One region of the Pseudonocardia sp. McavD-2-B genome, then DNA from elsewhere that is predicted to be linked to it. Evidence: riboswitches for the same ligand, from Rfam matches in the RefSeq annotation. Region 1 holds a riboswitch; the other holds the start of a gene.

Region 1 (9,185 bases):
GCCGACGCTCCCCTCGACTCCCTCGTCGTGGGCGAGCGGCCCGACCCGGAGGTCCCCGACGGCTGGGTCTCCGTCAACGTCTCCGCCGCCAGCCTCAACATGCACGACCTGTGGACGCTGCGCGGGGTCGGCATCAAGCCCGACCAGTTCCCCATGATCCTCGGCTGCGACGGCGCCGGGACCCTCGACGACGGCACCGAGGTCGTCCTCTACCCGATCATCGGCGACCCTGACTGGCGCGGCGACGAGACGCTCGACCCGAAGCGCACCCTGCTCACCGAGCGCCACCAGGGCACGATGGCCGACACGGTGATCGTCCCGGCGCGCAACGCGGTCCCCGCCCCGAAGGGCCTCACCCCCGGCCAGGGCGCCGTCCTGGGCACCGCCTGGCTGACCGCGTACCGGATGCTGTTCACCAAGTCGGGCCTGCAGCCGGGCCAGACGGTGCTCGTCCAGGGCGCCTCCGGCGGCGTCTCGACGGCGCTGGTCCAGCTGGGCCGCGCCGCGGGCTTCCAGGTGTGGGTCACCGGCCGCGACGAGGAGAAGCGCGCACTGGCCGAGCGGCTCGGCGCGCACGCCACGTTCGAGTCCGGGGCGAGGCTGCCGGGCAAGGTCGACGCCGTCATGGAGTCGGTCGGCGAGGCCACCTGGAAGCACTCCATGCGGGCGCTGCGTCCCGGTGGCCGCATCGTCGTCTGCGGCTCCACCTCGGGCCCGAACCCGCCCGCGGACCTGCAGCGGCTGTTCTTCCTCCAGCTCGAGGTGGTCGGCGCGACCATGGGGACGCGGCCGGAGCTCGCGGATCTCATGAACTTCGTGGCGACGGCCGGGATCGCGCCGGAGATCGGGACAGAACTGCCGATGGACTCCGCGAAGGAGGCGTTCGAGGCGATGGCCGCGGGGCGCACGGCGGGGAAGATCGTCCTGACCCGCTAGGGCGTTACGTGATCCGGGTGTGATGCAGTCGTGATGTCGTTGGTGAACGTCAAGCGGTCTACGTAATCGCTGGTCGTCGGCCTGTCGGTCATCGCTGCGTGACGACCGCCCGGCGCTCGGGGGACGTTTGCCCAGGACAGGGTCGGATTTCGCCCGTTCGGCAAGTACAGTGCGTCATCGTGACCGAGCCTTTGAGTCGACGGGCGTCGGGGACTGCCACCATGGCTGCCCCGACGCCTGGAGCCGCGGGTGTCGTCGAGTTCCTGGACCGGGTCGACCACGCCGTGGCCACAGCCCTGTCCACCAACCCGTCCTCGACGGACGTCAGCCGTGACGGCTGGCGGGTCCTGTTGATGCTCGCCCGCGGCACCGGCCGCAGCATGGGCGAGGTCGCGGGACACACGTCGCTGCCCGCCCCCACGGCCACCCGGATCGTGGACCGCCTCGTCGAGAAGAAGCTGGCCTACCGGTCGGCCGACCCGCTCGACCGGCGCCGCGTGCTGGTGCACCTGTCGGCCGAGGGCCGGACGGTCGTCGAGTCCGTCTGCCAGCGGGTGCAGCGCATCCTGTCGCCGCGCCGTGCCCCCGCCGCCCGGCCCGCGTCGTGCGACGGGCCGATCCCCGGCCCCCGGGCGGGCTCGGTCATGTAGACCGCCCCCGCGCTCCCCCGCCCCCCACCACGTACACGTCGGGCCCGACCCCCAGCCGGGAGTCGGGCCCGCTTCGCGTCCGGGGGGCTACTTCTTGGGCTTCTCGGTAGCCGTCCCGCCACCGGTGGACAGCGCGGCGACGAAGGCCTCCTGCGGGACCTCGACGCGGCCGATCGTCTTCATCCGCTTCTTGCCCTCCTTCTGCTTCTCCAGCAGCTTGCGCTTGCGGGAGATGTCGCCGCCGTAGCACTTGGCGAGGACGTCCTTGCGGATCGCGCGGATCGTCTCGCGGGCGATGATCCGGGCGCCGACGGCGGCCTGGATCGGCACCTCGAACTGCTGGCGCGGGATGAGCTCGCGCAGCTTGGTCGCCATCGAGGTGCCGTAGGAGTACGCCGACTCCTTGTGCACGATCGCGGAGAACGCGTCGACGGCCTCGCCCTGCAGCAGGATGTCGACCTTCACCAGGTCGGCCACCTGCTCGCCGGCCTCCTCGTAGTCGAGGCTGGCGTAGCCGCGCGTGCGGGACTTCAGGTTGTCGAAGAAGTCGAAGATGATCTCGCCGAGCGGCATCGTGTAGCGCAGCTCGACGCGGGTCTCGGACAGGTAGTCCATCCCGCCGAGCTGGCCGCGCCGGCTCTGGCAGAGCTCCATGATGGTGCCGACGAACTCCGACGGCGCCAGGATGGTGATCTTGGTGATCGGCTCGCGGACCTCGGCGACCTTGCCCACCGGCCAGTCGCTGGGGTTGGTCACCTCGATCTCCTCGCCGTCGTCGGTGGTGACCTGGTAGACGACGTTGGGTGCGGTGGAGATCAGGTCGAGGTCGAACTCGCGCTCGAGCCGCTCGCGGGTGATCTCCAGGTGCAGCAGGCCGAGGAAGCCGCAGCGGAAGCCGAAGCCGAGCGCGGCCGAGGTCTCGGGCTCGTAGGTGAGCGCGGCGTCGTTGAGCTGCAGCTTGTCCAGCGCCTCGCGCAGGTCGGGGTACTGCGAGCCGTCGATCGGGTAGAGCCCGGAGTAGACCATCGGCTGCGGCTCGCGGTAGCCGGTCAGTGGCGCGGTGGCCCCGTTGCGCTTGGACGTGACGGTGTCGCCGACCTTGGACTGACGGACGTCCTTCACCCCGGTGATGAGGTAGCCGACCTCGCCGACCCCCAGGCCGGCGGACGGCTTGGGCTCCGGGGAGACGATGCCGATCTCGAGCAGCTCGTGCTCGGCACCGGTGGACATCATCTTGATCTTCTCGCGCGGGGAGAGCTTCCCGTCGACGACCCGGATGTAGGTGACGACGCCGCGGTAGGTGTCGTAGACCGAGTCGAAGATCATCGCGCGGGCGGGGGCGTCGGCGTCGCCGACCGGGGCGGGGACCTGCGCGATGACGGCGTCGAGCACCGCCTCCACGCCCTCACCGGTCTTGGCGCTGCACCGCAGCACGTCCTCCGGCTCGCAGCCGGTGATGTGCGCGATCTCCGCGGCGTAGCGCTCCGGGTCCGCGGCGGGCAGGTCGATCTTGTTCAGGACCGGGATGATGTGCAGGTCCTTCTCCATGGCCAGGTACAGGTTGGCCAGGGTCTGCGCCTCGATCCCCTGCGCGGCGTCGACCAGCAGGATCGCGCCCTCGCACGCCTCGAGCGCCCGGGAGACCTCGTAGGTGAAGTCGACGTGGCCGGGGGTGTCGATCAGGTGCAGGACGTGCTCGGTCTCGACGCCGTCGGCGTTCTTCGCGGTCCACGGCAGTCGGACGTTCTGCGCCTTGATCGTGATGCCGCGCTCGCGCTCGATGTCCATCCGGTCCAGGTACTGGGCCCGGGCGTCACGATCGCTCAGCACTCCCGTGACCTGCAGCATCCGGTCGGCCAGGGTGGACTTCCCGTGGTCGATGTGGGCGATGATGCAGAAGTTCCGGATGCGCTCCGGCGGGGTGAACGTGCGGTCGGCGTACGTCGTCACTCGGCTGTACTCGGCTTTCGCTCATGCGTGGGGCTTCGGGCACTTCGGGTGCTCAGGGCACTCGGGGCTCGGGGCACTGGGTCCCATCGTCCCATGTCGGGCCGGGCGACCGCCGTGGTGGCACCGCAGATCGTCACACGCCGTTCACGCGGCGCGTCCCGGCGTTGCCGCCCGCCCACCGATCGCGCACGATCGAACGGGTCAGCCACCCCCACCCGGAGGAGTCACCGTGTCGGTCACCCCCGTCCCCCCGCTCGACCGACTGGGCGCCGCCCGCGTCGTACTGGCCCGCAAGAAGAAGCTGGGCCTCACCTGGGACAAGATCGCCGAGGCGTTGGGCCACCCGGTCGAGTGGTCCACCTCGGCCCTGCTCGGACAGCAGACGCTGACCCGCGAGCAGGCCGAGACCGCGGGTTCGCTGCTCGACCTGGACCCCGACGTCGTCGACGCGCTCACCCTCCCGCCGGTCCGCGGCGCGGCCGCGGTGGACCTCACCGACCCACTGGTCTACCGGCTCTCGGAGATGGTCCAGGTGTACGGAACGACGATCTCGGAGCTGGTCCGCGAGGAGTTCGGCGACGGCATCGTCTCGGCCATCGACTTCGAGCTGGACCTGCAGCGGGTGCCCGACCCCAAGGGCGACCGGGCCGTGATCACCCTCAACGGGAAGTTCCTGCCCTACCGCGTCTGGTGACCCGGCACAGGGCGCGACGACGCCGCTGGTAACCTTGTGCGTCGAGCGCTCGGCGTGCTCGCCCGAAACGGCCTGGACCCTCTCTCCAGTGATGCTGTTCGGTGCCGCCGGAGCGGACCCGGACGAGAACACTCACCAGCCGACCAGCAGGCAGGAAGACCAGAGGCAGACGTGGCCAACATCAAGTCGCAGATCAAGCGAGTCAAGACCAACGAGAAGCGCCGGCAGCGCAACAAGTCGGTGAAGTCGTCGGTCAAGACCGCGATCCGCCACTTCCGCGAGGCCGCCGACTCCGGCGCCGACAACGTCGTGGAGCTGCAGCGCAAGGCGGCCAAGGCCCTCGACAAGGCGGCCGGCAAGGGCGTCATCCACCGGAACCAGGCGGCCAACCGCAAGTCGGCCCTGGCCAAGCGTCTCAACGACGTCCAGGCCTGAGCCACCCCGGTTCTTCCGACGACGGCGCCGCCCCACCCGGGCGGCGCCGTCGTCGTCTTTCCGGACCCCGGGCGGCCCGGCACGGCCGGTGTCCCCGGGGCCGAGCGGGGCGGCACCGTCGCCGCTCCCGGGGCCCGCGGGGCGGCGCTGTCGAGCGCTCGGGGGTCCGGCCGGGTCAGCGCGGGGTGCGCGCGGACACGACGGCCAGCACGGCCCGCTCCAATGCGTACCCCGCGTCCGCGGCGACGCCTTTGACGTCGGCGTTCACCCGCGCCGTCGCCGCGATGGCGACGGCGAGCTGCTCCGGGCGCCACTGCCGGACCGTCTGCTGCGCCTTGCGGATCTTCCAGGGCGGCATGCCCAGCTCCCCGGCCAGCCGGTTCGGGTCGCCCCGCCCGGCCGAGCCGACCTTGGCCAGGGTGCGCACCGAGTCCGCGAGCGCGTCGGCGATCAGCACGTGCGGGACACCGAGCACCAGCGCCCACCGCAGCGCCTCCATCGCCGCCCGCCGGTCCCCCGCGACCGCCGCGTCGGCCACCGCGAAGCCCGAGGACTCGGCCCGGCCGCGGTGGTAGCGCCGCACCCCGGCCTCGTCCACGGCGCCGCCGGTGTCCGCGACGAGCTGCCCGGCCGCGGCCGCCAGCTCCCGCAGGTCCGACCCGACCGCCTCGACCAGCACCGCGAGCGCCCCGGGCGTGATCGTGCCGCCGTGGCGGCGGACCTCGTCGCGCACGAAGTCCGACCGCTCGTCGGCGCGGGTGATGCGGTTGCAGGTGACGGTGTGCGCCCCGGCCTTGCGCATCAGATCCAGGACCGCCTTGCCCTTCGCTCCCCCGGCGTGCTGGACCACGAGCACGATCCCGTCGGCCGGGTCCTTCACGTAGTCGGCGATGGCGGCGGTCATGTCCTTGTTCGCGTCCTGACCGTGGGTGAGCACGATCACCCTGCCCTCCGCGAAGAGCGAGGGGCTGAGGTGCCCGGCGAGCTCGCCGGGTGCCACCTCGGAGGTGCGGAAGCGGCGCAGCTCGGTCTCCGGATCGCGCTGCCGGGCGCGCCGGACCAGGTCGGACACCGCCCGCTCGGCCAGGAACTCCTCGTCCCCGACGACCAGCTGCAGCGGGCCCGGTTCGCTCGTGCTGCTCACACCCCCATGGTGGCCCACACCTCCGACAACGGGAGAGTCGCGTCCCGACCGGAGAACGTCGCCTGGCGGTGGGGTGTCCCGCTCGCGTACGGTCGTCGTCGATTCCGGCGCCCGGCGTCCGGAGCACCACAACCGCATATGGCTCATCCAGAGGGGCAGAGGGAACGGCCCGTTGAAGCCCCGGCAACCGGCGTCGCACGACGATCCGCCCAGACCTGCGCATTCCGCGTGGCGAGGACGTCGACGAACACGGTGCCAATTCCGGCCCGCCACATCCGGCGGGACAGATGAGGAGATCTCGTGACTCTCACTGCTGCGCCCGAAACCACCTCCGCCTACGACCTCGGCTCCGCGCGCGCTCTCGCGTGCCGCGAGTGCCGCCACGAGATCCCGCTCGCCGCGGAGTTCGCGTGCCCGCGCTGTTTCGGCCCCCTCGAGGTCGCCTACGAGTTCCCGACGGTCACCCGCGCCTCCATCGAGGCCGGGCCGAAGTCGATCTGGCGCTACAAGGACCTGCTGCCGGTCCCGTCGACCGTCGAGCAGCATGCGAACACCGAGCCCGGCCTGACCCGGCTGATCGAGGCCGACAACCTGGCCCGCGCGCTCGGCGTCCGCAAGATCTGGATCAAGGACGACACGGGCAACCCGACGCACTCGTTCAAGGACCGCGTCGTCGCCGTCGCGCTCGCCGCCGCCCGTGAGCTCGGCTTCTCGGTGCTGTGCTGCCCCTCGACGGGCAACCTGGCCAACGCCGTCGCCGCCGCGGCCGCCCGTGCCGGCTGGGACTCGGTCGTGCTGATCCCGTCCTCGCTGGAGCAGGCGAAGATCGTCACCACCGCCGTCTACGGCGGCACCCTGCTCGCCGTCGACGGCAACTACGACGACGTCAACCGGCTCGCCACCGAGCTGGCCGCCGAGCACGAGGACTGGGCGTTCGTGAACGTCAACGTCCGGCCGTACTACGCCGAGGGCTCGAAGACCCTGGGCTACGAGGTCGCCGAGCAGCTCGGCTGGCGGCTCCCGCAGCAGGTCGTGGTCCCGGTGGCGTCCGGCTCCCAGCTCACCAAGATCGACAAGGGGTTCACCGAGCTCGGCACCCTGGGTCTGGTCGAGCCCACCCCGTACACCGTGTTCGGCGCCCAGGCCACCGGCTGCTCGCCGGTCGCGCGGGCCTTCGAGGCCGGCCACGACGTGATCCAGCCGCAGAAGCCGGACACCATCGCGCGCTCGCTGGCGATCGGGAACCCGGCCGACGGTCCGTACGTCCTCGACTCGGTGCGCCGCACCGGCGGCTCGGTGGGGCACGTGTCCGACGAGGAGGTCGTCGCCGGCATCCGGCTCCTGGCCCGCACCGAGGGCGTGTTCGCCGAGACCGCGGGCGGGGTCACCATCGCGACCACCAGGAAGCTGCTCGAGGCCGGGGCACTCGACCCCGACGCCGAGACCGTCCTCATGATCACCGGAGACGGCCTCAAGACCCTCGACGCCGTCTCCGGCGAGGTCGGCCCGACGGCGACCGTGCCGTCGACGTCCGCCGCGGTCCGCGAGGCGCTGGCGAACCGAGGCTGACCGGCCCCGCCGGCCGGGCGCCGGACGGGGGTCGCCCCGCGCGACCACCGTCAGCCCGGCCGGGTCGTCGCCGGTCAGGGCCAGGTCGCCGGACCGGTCGGTGCGTGCGACGACGATCCCCGCCCCGGCGAGCCGGTCCACCAGCTCCGCGTTGGGGTGCCGGTAGCTGTTGCCGTTTCCGACGCTGATCACCGCCGCCCGCGGCGCGACGGCCGTGATCAGCCGCGGGACCACCTTGCGGGACCCGTGGTGGGGCATCTTCAGCACGTCCGCCCGCAGGTCGGCCCCGGAGTCGAGCAGGTCGTCCTGGGCGACCAGCTCGGCGTCGCCGGTCAGCAGGATCGTCGCGGCCGGGGTGGTCGCGCGCAGCAGCAGCGAGATGTCGTTGACCGCCGTCCCGTCGCTGCCGTCGACCGTCAGGGGCGGGTGGACCGGACCGAGGACCTGCAGGCGCAGCTCCGGCCAGCCCAGCGCCATCCCGCGCGCGAGCCCCACCACCGGGGCACCGGCCTCCTCGGCACGCCGGGTGATGTCACGCAGCCCGGACGCCGGCTCCCGTACCGGCCCGACGGCGATGCCGCCCGCGGCGCGGCCACGCAGCGCGCCGGCGAGTCCGCCGTCGTGGTCGGCGTGAAAATGGGTGATCACCACGAGCTCCAGGACCCGGACGCCGAGCCGGTCCAGGCAGGTGTCGACGGCGTCGTCGGTCGGCCCGGTGTCGACCAGGACGGCGTGCCCGGGGGTACCGGTGGCGAGGACGAGCGCGTCGCCCTGACCGACGTCGCAGGCCACCATCCGCCACCCGGCGGGCGGCCATCCGGGCGGCGCGAACCGGGTCGGGACGAGGACGACGAGCAGCCCGACCAGCAGGGCCAGCAACAGCGCCCGCAGCCGGGGCACCCGGCCCATCGCCAGTAGCACGACCAGCACCCCGGTGAGCAGCAGCGCGCCGCCCGCCCCCGCGGGCCACGGCACGGTGGCACCGGGCACCGCGGCGGCCCGGTCCCCGACCACCACCAGCCACCACACGAACGGTCCCGCCAGCCAGGCGCAGCACCATGCGGCGGCCGGGCTCACCGCGGACAGCACCGCACCGAGCACGCCCAGCACCGTCGCGGGGGCGACGGCGGGCGCCGCGAGCAGGTTCGCCACCACGGTGACCAGCCCGACTCCCCCGTTGAGCCCGGCGATCACCGGCGCGGTGGCCAGGGCCGCGGCGACCGGGACGACCAGTGCCTCGGCCGGTCCGGACGGCAGCCCGCGCCGTCGCAACGCCGCCGTCCAGCCCGGGCCGAGCAGGACCAGTGCACCGGTGGCGACGACGGAGAGCACGAACCCGGCGTCGACGGCCAGGTCGGGGGCGGCCAGCAGCAGGCCGAGCACGGCCACCGCCAGCGCGGGCACCGCCGACCGGGCGCGGCCGGCCGCGAACGCGATCAGCACCACCCCGCCCATGACCGCCGCCCGCAGTACCGACGGTGACGGCCGGGCCAGCACGACGAACCCGACCAGGGCCAGCATCGCGGCCGCGGCCGCGATCCGCGGGTCGGTCCGGAACAGGCGCAGGAGGAGCAGCACCGCCCCGGTGATGATCGCGACGTTGGCCCCGGAGACGGCGGTGAGATGCGCGAGCCCGGCGGTGCGGAAGTCCTGCTCGGTCTCGGCGAGCTGGGCGCGGGTGTCCCCGATCGCGAGCCCGGGCAGCAGTCCCGCGGGTGCCTCGGGCAGCGCGGAGACCGCCGCGTCGCGCAGGCCGTCGCGCAGCGCCCCGGCCCCGGTCTGCCACCAGGGCGGCGCGGTTACGTCC
Region 2 (7,278 bases), on a different contig from region 1:
GCCTGGCGAACCACCAGACCGGCAACAACTCCAACGTCGTGCACTCCGGGCTGTACTACGCGCCGGGCGGCTACAAGGCACGTCTGGCCGTCGCCGGGTGTGCCGAGACCATCGCGTTCTGCCGCGAGCACGACCTGCCGTACCAGGTGTGCGGCAAGCTCGTCGTCGCGACCGAGCCCGAGGAGCTGCCCCGGCTCGACGAGCTGGCCCGCCGCGGCGCCGCCAACGGCGTGGAGAACCACCGCCTCGACGAGCACGGCATCCGCACCTACGAGCCCGACGTCCGCGGTCTCGCCGCGCTGTGGGTGCCCTCGACCGGCATCACCGACTATCGGCTGGTCGCGGAGAAGCTCGGCGAGCTGGTGGAGAAGAACGGCGGCGAGGTCCACCTGGGCCGCACCGTCACCGGGTTCGCCCGCCGCCCGTCCGACGTCGTCGTGCGCACCACCCGCGGTGACCTGCTCGGCACCCGCGCGGTCGTCTGTGGCGGCCTGCGCTGCGACGAGCTCGCCCGCCTGGCCGGTGCCGACCCCGGGGTGCGGATCGTGCCGTTCCGCGGCGAGTACTCCGGCTTCTCCGAGCGGGCCGCCTCGCTGGTCCGCGGCCTGATCTACCCGGTGCCCGACCCGGCGTTCCCGTTCCTCGGGGTGCACGCCACCCGCGGCATCGACGGCACCGTCCACGCCGGCCCGAACGCCGTGCTCGCGATGGCCCGTGAGGGCTACGACTGGCGCACGATCAGACCGAAGGAGCTGCTGGGCACGCTGACCTATCCCGGCATGGTCAAGGTGGCGCGCACGCACTGGCGCTACGGCATCGGCGAGGTCCGCCGCTCGCTGTCGACACGGGCGATGGTCCGCCAGATCCAGCGGATGCTGCCCGACGTCACCGCCGCCGACCTGCACCCGGCCGGCGCCGGGGTGCGGGCCCAGGCGGTGCAGGCCGACGGCACCCTGGTCGACGACTTCCTGTTCCTCGACCAGGCCGGCCCGGACGGCGCGGGCCGCCCCGGCTCGATCCTGCACGTGCTGAACGCACCGTCCCCGGCGGCGACGGCGGCCCTGCCGATCGGCCGCGAGATCCTCGACCGGCTGGGTGCGGCGTGACCGGCGCACAGCCCGAGGGCTTCCGGTCCGGGTTCGCCTGCTTCGTCGGCAGGCCCAACGCCGGCAAGTCGACGCTGACCAACGCGCTGGTCGGGGAGAAGATCGCGATCACCTCCTCGCGCCCGCAGACCACCCGGCACGCGATCCGCGGGATCGTGCACCGCCCGGACGCCCAGATCGTCCTGGTCGACACCCCGGGGCTGCACCGCCCGCGGACCCTGCTCGGGTCGCGGCTCAACGACCTGGTGCGCGAGACCTGGTCCGAGGTCGACGTCGTCGGGTTCTGCGTGCCCGCCGACGAGAAGGTCGGCAAGGGCGACCGGTTCATCGCCGAGGAGCTGCGGCGGATCGCCGCGCACACCCCGGTGGTCGCCGTCGTCACCAAGACCGACACCGCCCGCCCCGAGCAGGTCGCCGAGCGGCTCACCGAGGTGTCGGCCCTGATGGAGTTCACCGAGGTCGTGCCGACCTCGGCGCGGTCGGGTTTCCAGGTGTCGCTGCTCTCGGACCTGCTGGTCGGGCTGCTGCCGGAGGGCCCGCAGCTCTACCCGGACGGCGACCTCACCGACGAGCCGACCGACGTGCTCGTCGCCGAGCTCGTGCGGGAGGCGGCGCTGGAGGGCGTGCGCGACGAGCTGCCGCACTCGATCGCCGTCGTCGTCGAGGAGACGATCGAGAAGAAGAACCTCCTGGAGATCTACGCGATCATCTACGTCGAGCGGTCCAGCCAGAAGGGCATCGTGATCGGCAAGGGCGGTGCCCGGCTCAAGCAGGTCGGCAGCGACGCCCGTCGCCAGATCGAGAAGCTGCTGGGCACCCGGGTGCACCTCGACCTGCACGTGAAGATCGCCGAGGACTGGCAGCGGGACCCGAAGCAGCTGCGCAAGCTGGGGTTCTGAGCAGGACCTAGACTGGGTGCGTGGCCCAGTTCTACCGCGACACCGGGATCGTGCTCCGGGTGCAGAAGCTGGGCGAGGCGGACCGGATCATCACGATGCTGACCCGCCGGCACGGCAAGATCCGGGTGGTCGCCAAGGGCGTGCGCCGCACCCGGTCGCGGTGGGGCGCACGGCTGGAGCCGTTCAACCACGTCGACGTCCAGTGCTACACCGGGCGCACGCTGGACGTGGTCACCCAGGCCCAGACCGTCGACGCGTTCGCCCCGGCGATCGTCGCGGACTGGTCGGCGTACTCCTGTGGCTGCGCGATCCTGGAGACCGCGGACCGGCTGGTGTCCGAGGAGGGCGAGCCGAGCCTGCGGGTGTACCTGCTGCTGCTCGGCGCCACCCGGGCGCTGGCCGACGGCGCCCGTGAACCGGCCCTGGTGCTCGACGCGTTCCTGCTGCGGGCGATGAGCCACGCGGGGTGGGCGCCGTCGCTGTCGGAATGCGCGCGCTGCGCCACCCCCGGCCCGCACCGGTCGTTCACCGTCGCCGGGGGCGGCATGGTGTGCCCGCGCTGCCGCCCGCCGGGCTCGGTGACCCCGGCGACCGAGACGGTGGCCCTGCTGTCCGCGCTGCTGCACGGCGACTGGGACACCGCGGACGCCTCGGGCACCCCGACCCGGCGTGAGGCCAGCGGCCTGGTCGCGGCGCACCTGCAGTGGCACCTGGAGCGGCAGCTGCGCTCGCTGCCCCTGGTCGACCGCCGCGCCCGGGTCCGGCCCGCCGCCGCCGTCGCACCCGGGGTGCCGGGGCCCGCCCCGGAACCGCCGGACGGCGGAACCGCGACACCCCCGGACGCGCTCCCCGGCTAGTCCGGTCGGAATTGTGTCCGGTGTGGGGTGCCGTGAGCGGGCCGTCCGCTCCGTCGAGCGGTTGACGTACGGGCGTGCCGGCCCTCTCGGTGCCGCCGGTCGCGTCGCACGGGACTTCCGCCGACTCCACCGGGTGATCGTCGCTTTCGACGGGCAACCGGTTCCGCCGTCTCGTTACGCTCCTGTGATCGAGGGGACCCCAGCCCCGTCGGAGAGGCAGTCGTGAACCGACCCCACACCCCGCCGCCGGACGACGACCACACCGGTCGCACCCACCGTCTCCCGGCCGCCACGCAGCGCATCCCGGTGCCGCCGACCCAGCAGTTCCCGGTCCGCACCGAGGCGATGCCGGAGTCCCCGCAGGACGGGCCTACCCGCGCGATGCGTCAGGTCCGGGCCCGCACCGAGGACGGCGCGTGGCCGGCCATCCCGATGCTGCCGGTGATCCGGCCCGACGAGTCCGAGCCGATGACGGAGGCCGACCGGATCCGCGGGCACCGCGGGATGCGCCGGCTGCGCGAGACCATCGAGCGGCTGGAGGACCCGGCCGTGCCGGCCTGGCCGCAGCCCGACCACCGCGACTGAACCCGTCCGCCGTCCCCGACGTAGGGTCGGCGACGTGCCGTTCCAGCCTCCCGCACCGCACCCGTCCGGTGCCCGGCCCCCGGCGATCCCGCCGGAGCTGGTGCCACGCCACGTCGCCCTCGTGATGGACGGCAACGGCCGCTGGGCCAACGCCCGCGGCCTGCCCCGCACGGAGGGCCACAAGCGGGGCGAGGCCTCGCTGATGGACGTCGCCCGCGGATGCATCGACCTGGGCGTGCGCTGGCTGTCGGCGTACGCGTTCTCCACCGAGAACTGGCGGCGCAGCCCCGATGAGGTCCGGTTCCTGATGGGCTTCAACCGCGACGTGATCCGCCGCCGCGTCGACGAGATGGACGCGATGGGGGTCCGGGTCCGCTGGGCGGGCCGGCGCCCGCGGCTGTGGCGGTCGGTGATCAAGGAGCTGGAGATCGCCGAGGAGCGCACCCGTGGCAACGACGTGCTGAACCTGACCATGTGCGTCAACTACGGCGGCCGCGCCGAGATCGTCGACTCCGTGCGGCATCTCGCCCGCCTCGCCGCGGAGGGCCGGATCAACCCCGACAAGATCGACGAGCGGATGCTGGCCCGGTACCTCGACGAGCCGGACATGCCCGACGTCGACCTGTTCGTGCGCTCCTCGGGGGAGCAGCGGACGTCGAACTTCCTGCTCTGGCAGAGCGCCTACGCCGAGATGGTCTTCCTGGACACGCTGTTCCCGGACTTCGACCGGCGCCACATCTGGCAGGCGATCGAGATCTACGCGCGCCGGGACCGGCGTTTCGGGGGAGCTTCCGAGCGTCGCGGACCGGGCGCGAGCATCGACACGGCCGCCGCCGTCCCGAACGATGGAGTGACACCGTGACCACCGATGTGATCTCCGGGATGCTCACCACCGCCAGGAGGGCGCTGGAGCGGTTCCACGACGTCACCACCGACGACGACGGCGCGCTGACCTTCGCCCACGGCGGCGTGCTGTGCGTGGTGCAGGGCACCGAGCTGGAGGAGGGCCTGCCCGTCCTCAACCTGACCTGCGTCGTCGCGTGGGACCTGCCGGAGTCCGACGACCCGGAGCGCGACGTGCCGCGCCGGGTCGGCCTCGGGGTGGGGGAGGGCCTGTTCGGCACGCCCCGGGCGGTGCGCGGCGAGCGCGGCTGGGACGTGACCCTGCGCTACGCCTTCCCCGCGGCCGGGCTGGGTGAGGGGCCGATGGGCACCCTGCTGATGCTGGTCGTGTCCTCGGCGTCGAGCATGCGCGCGGAGCTGGTCGAGAGCTGAGACCGCCCGGCCGGGGGCGCACCCCCGGCCGTGGCCCGGTCACTTCTTGCGGTTGGTCCCGAGCTCCTCGGCGATCGGGTTGACCGGGTCGGCGTCCGTGCCGGACTCCGACAGGCCCGAGGCGTTGTGTCCGGTGCGTCGCTGCCGGCGCAGCTGCTCGGTCTCCTCGCGGGTCTCCCCGTCGGTGTCGCCCGCGGTCTGCGCGGCCGGGTCGTCCTCGCGGAGGTCGGTGGCGGAGACCACGGCACCGATCGAGGTGTAGTACTCCTCGGCCGGCACCGCCCGCAGGGCCTCGACCGTCGCGGCGTCGGCGCCGTTGCGCTCGGCGGTCCACGCCAGGTCGTCCTTGGAAGCGGGGAACTCCAGACCGTGCAGGGCGCTGCGGACGGCGTCGGCGGTCGTCGTACGGGCTGTCATGGGTCACCTCTCGTCGTGGACGTTCGGTGACCGGGTAGCCGGTGTGCGGCCGTCCATGCACGGACGGCCGCACCCGTCAGCCGTCGGTGTCCGTGGTCTCCCCGGCGGAGTCCCCGGAGTCGCTGAGGTGCACGATCGGCAGCGCCGCCAGCTGGCCCGCGGTCATCGCGTGCGCCACGCCCAGCACGTCGTTCTGGGCCTTGGTCATCCGCGCGTCCACCAGGCCGGACAGGCTGTAGGCGACCCGGCCGAGCAGCCGCACCGTGGTCTCGTCGACCTGGGGGCGCGGGGTGGAGACGACCGCGACACCGCGCGGGTCGCCGTCGTTGGACTGGGCGACGCCGATCTCGTAGGACTCACGCGGGTTGACGTGCCGCGACGCGTAGTGGTCGCGCAGCGTCGACATCATGTCGTGGAACCCGGTGACGTCACCCTCGAGCTCCAGGGTGGACAGGTCGTCCTTCGTGAGGGTCTTGGTGCGGCCGGAGAAGCAGCGCACGTAGCCGATCACCGCGCCGGTCCACAGTGCCTCGACCAGGGCCGGGTCGGCGGCCACCCGGACCGGGCCGGACTCCGGACCGCCGAGCGCGGTCACCAGGTGCTCGCAGCACCGCAGCACGTACTGCAGGTCGTCGAACACCGCCGCCAGCTGGGCAAGCTCGCCGGACTCCGGGACGTCGATCCGCCGTACCGTGCCCGGGGCGGGTTGCGTGTCGGTCATCGTTCAGACGCTATCCGGGGTGGCGATGGTCACGGTGTCTCCTTCTGAGACGGTCTGCTAGCTTCGGCCGCGAAGGTCACGAGTGCCAGCGCGAAGCCCCGGCTCGCTGGACGGCAACCCTCCTCCGCGGCGGGGTGCCCCGGGTGATGACCGGGCCGACGCGACACCCGCAGTCGGCAAGCGCGGATCCGTGCGCCACGCCGGGTCCCCGAGATCGGCCGGAGGCCCGATCATGACCCTCGCGCTGTCGCGTCCCGTCCAGCACGCGCTGCCCCGTGTCGTCGGCGCGGACCTCACCGTCCCGCTCGTCGACGGCAGGTGGGCCCGCTACTGCGACCTCGACTCCGCCGCGTCGGCGCCGGCGCTGGAGAGCGTCGCCGCGCACGTTGCGCAGGTGCTGCCCTACCACGGCAGCGTGCACCGCGGCGCCGGCTGGACCTCGAAGGTCTGCACCGCCCTGGTGGAGAACGCCCGCGCCGACGTCGCCCGGTTCGTCCGGGCCCGCGCCGACGACGTCGTGGTGTTCACCCGCAACACCACCGACGCGCTCGGCCTGCTCGCGCGCGCCGTGCCCGGCCCGGTGGTGACCCTCGACCTGGAGCACCACGCGACGCTGCTGGCCTGGCGGGGCGGTTCCGGTGGCGCCGAGCACCGGGTCGTGCGGGCCGGCCACAGCATCGCCGCGACCCTCGACGCGCTGCGGGCCGAGCTCGCCGCCCGTCCCGACGCCGCGCTGGTCGCGGTCACCGGTGCGTCCAACGTGACCGGCGAGCTCCTCCCGGTCGCCGAGATCGCCCGGATCGCGCACGCCGCGGGCGCCCGGCTGTGCGTCGACGCAGCGCAGCTCGCCCCGCACCGGCGCGTCGACCTGGCCGGGTGGGGTGCGGACTACGTCGCGCTGTCCGGGCACAAGCTCTACGCGCCCTTCGGTGCCGGGGTCCTCGTCGGCCGCCGTGACTGGCTCGACACCGCAGAGCCGCACGTCGCGGGCGGGGGAGCGGTCCGGTCGGTCGGCGTCACGGCCGACGACGCCGTCGACGGCCCGGGCGGCACCGTCACCGAGTGGCTGCCCGCGCCGCAACGCCACGAGGGCGGCACCCCGAACGTGCTCGGCGCCGCCGCGCTGGGCGCGGCCTGCCGCGCCCTCGAGGACCTGATCGACGACGCCGTGCCCGCCCACGAGCGCGAGCTCGCCGCCCGGCTGCGCGCGGGTCTGGCGACCGTCCGCGGCCTGCGGATCCTGTCCTGCTTCGACGACGGGCCCGACGCCGACCGCACCGCGACCGTCTCGTTCACCCTCGGCGAGCTGCCCGCCGGCCTCGTCGCGGCGGCGCTGTCCGCCGAGTACGGCATCGGTGTCCGCGACGGGCGGTTCTGCGCGCACCCGCTGCTGGAGCGGCTCACCGGCGGCGGCGACG

The links. Region 1 has a riboswitch for S-adenosylmethionine ahead of thrC (threonine synthase). Riboswitches for the same ligand answer to the same signal wherever they lie in the genome.
Region 2: another riboswitch for S-adenosylmethionine. It lies ahead of NH602_RS04445 (aminotransferase class V-fold PLP-dependent enzyme); the one in region 1 lies ahead of thrC (threonine synthase).

The regions. Positions count from the first base shown of each region.
Region 1 is NZ_JAMXSG010000106.1:393-9,577, reverse strand. Features, by position in the region: gene NH602_RS15515 (zinc-binding dehydrogenase) at 1-936, shown strand, start outside; gene NH602_RS15510 (MarR family winged helix-turn-helix transcriptional regulator) at 1,158-1,586, shown strand; gene lepA (translation elongation factor 4) at 1,674-3,536, opposite strand; gene cynS (cyanase) at 3,766-4,230, shown strand; gene rpsT (30S ribosomal protein S20) at 4,402-4,665, shown strand; gene holA (DNA polymerase III subunit delta) at 4,841-5,809, opposite strand; SAM riboswitch class I at 5,950-6,103, shown strand; gene thrC (threonine synthase) at 6,110-7,378, shown strand; partial or broken gene NH602_RS32230 (ComEC/Rec2 family competence protein) at 7,619-9,185, opposite strand, start outside.
Region 2 is NZ_JAMXSG010000016.1:8,379-15,656, forward strand. Features, by position in the region: gene lhgO (L-2-hydroxyglutarate oxidase) at 1-1,106, shown strand, start outside; gene era (GTPase Era) at 1,103-2,005, shown strand; gene recO (DNA repair protein RecO) at 2,026-2,862, shown strand; gene NH602_RS04420 (hypothetical protein) at 3,085-3,447, shown strand; gene NH602_RS04425 (isoprenyl transferase) at 3,482-4,309, shown strand; gene NH602_RS04430 (hypothetical protein) at 4,330-4,722, shown strand; gene NH602_RS04435 (DUF2795 domain-containing protein) at 4,762-5,139, opposite strand; gene NH602_RS04440 (hypothetical protein) at 5,216-5,860, opposite strand; SAM riboswitch class IV at 5,935-6,049, shown strand; gene NH602_RS04445 (aminotransferase class V-fold PLP-dependent enzyme) at 6,093-7,278, shown strand, end outside.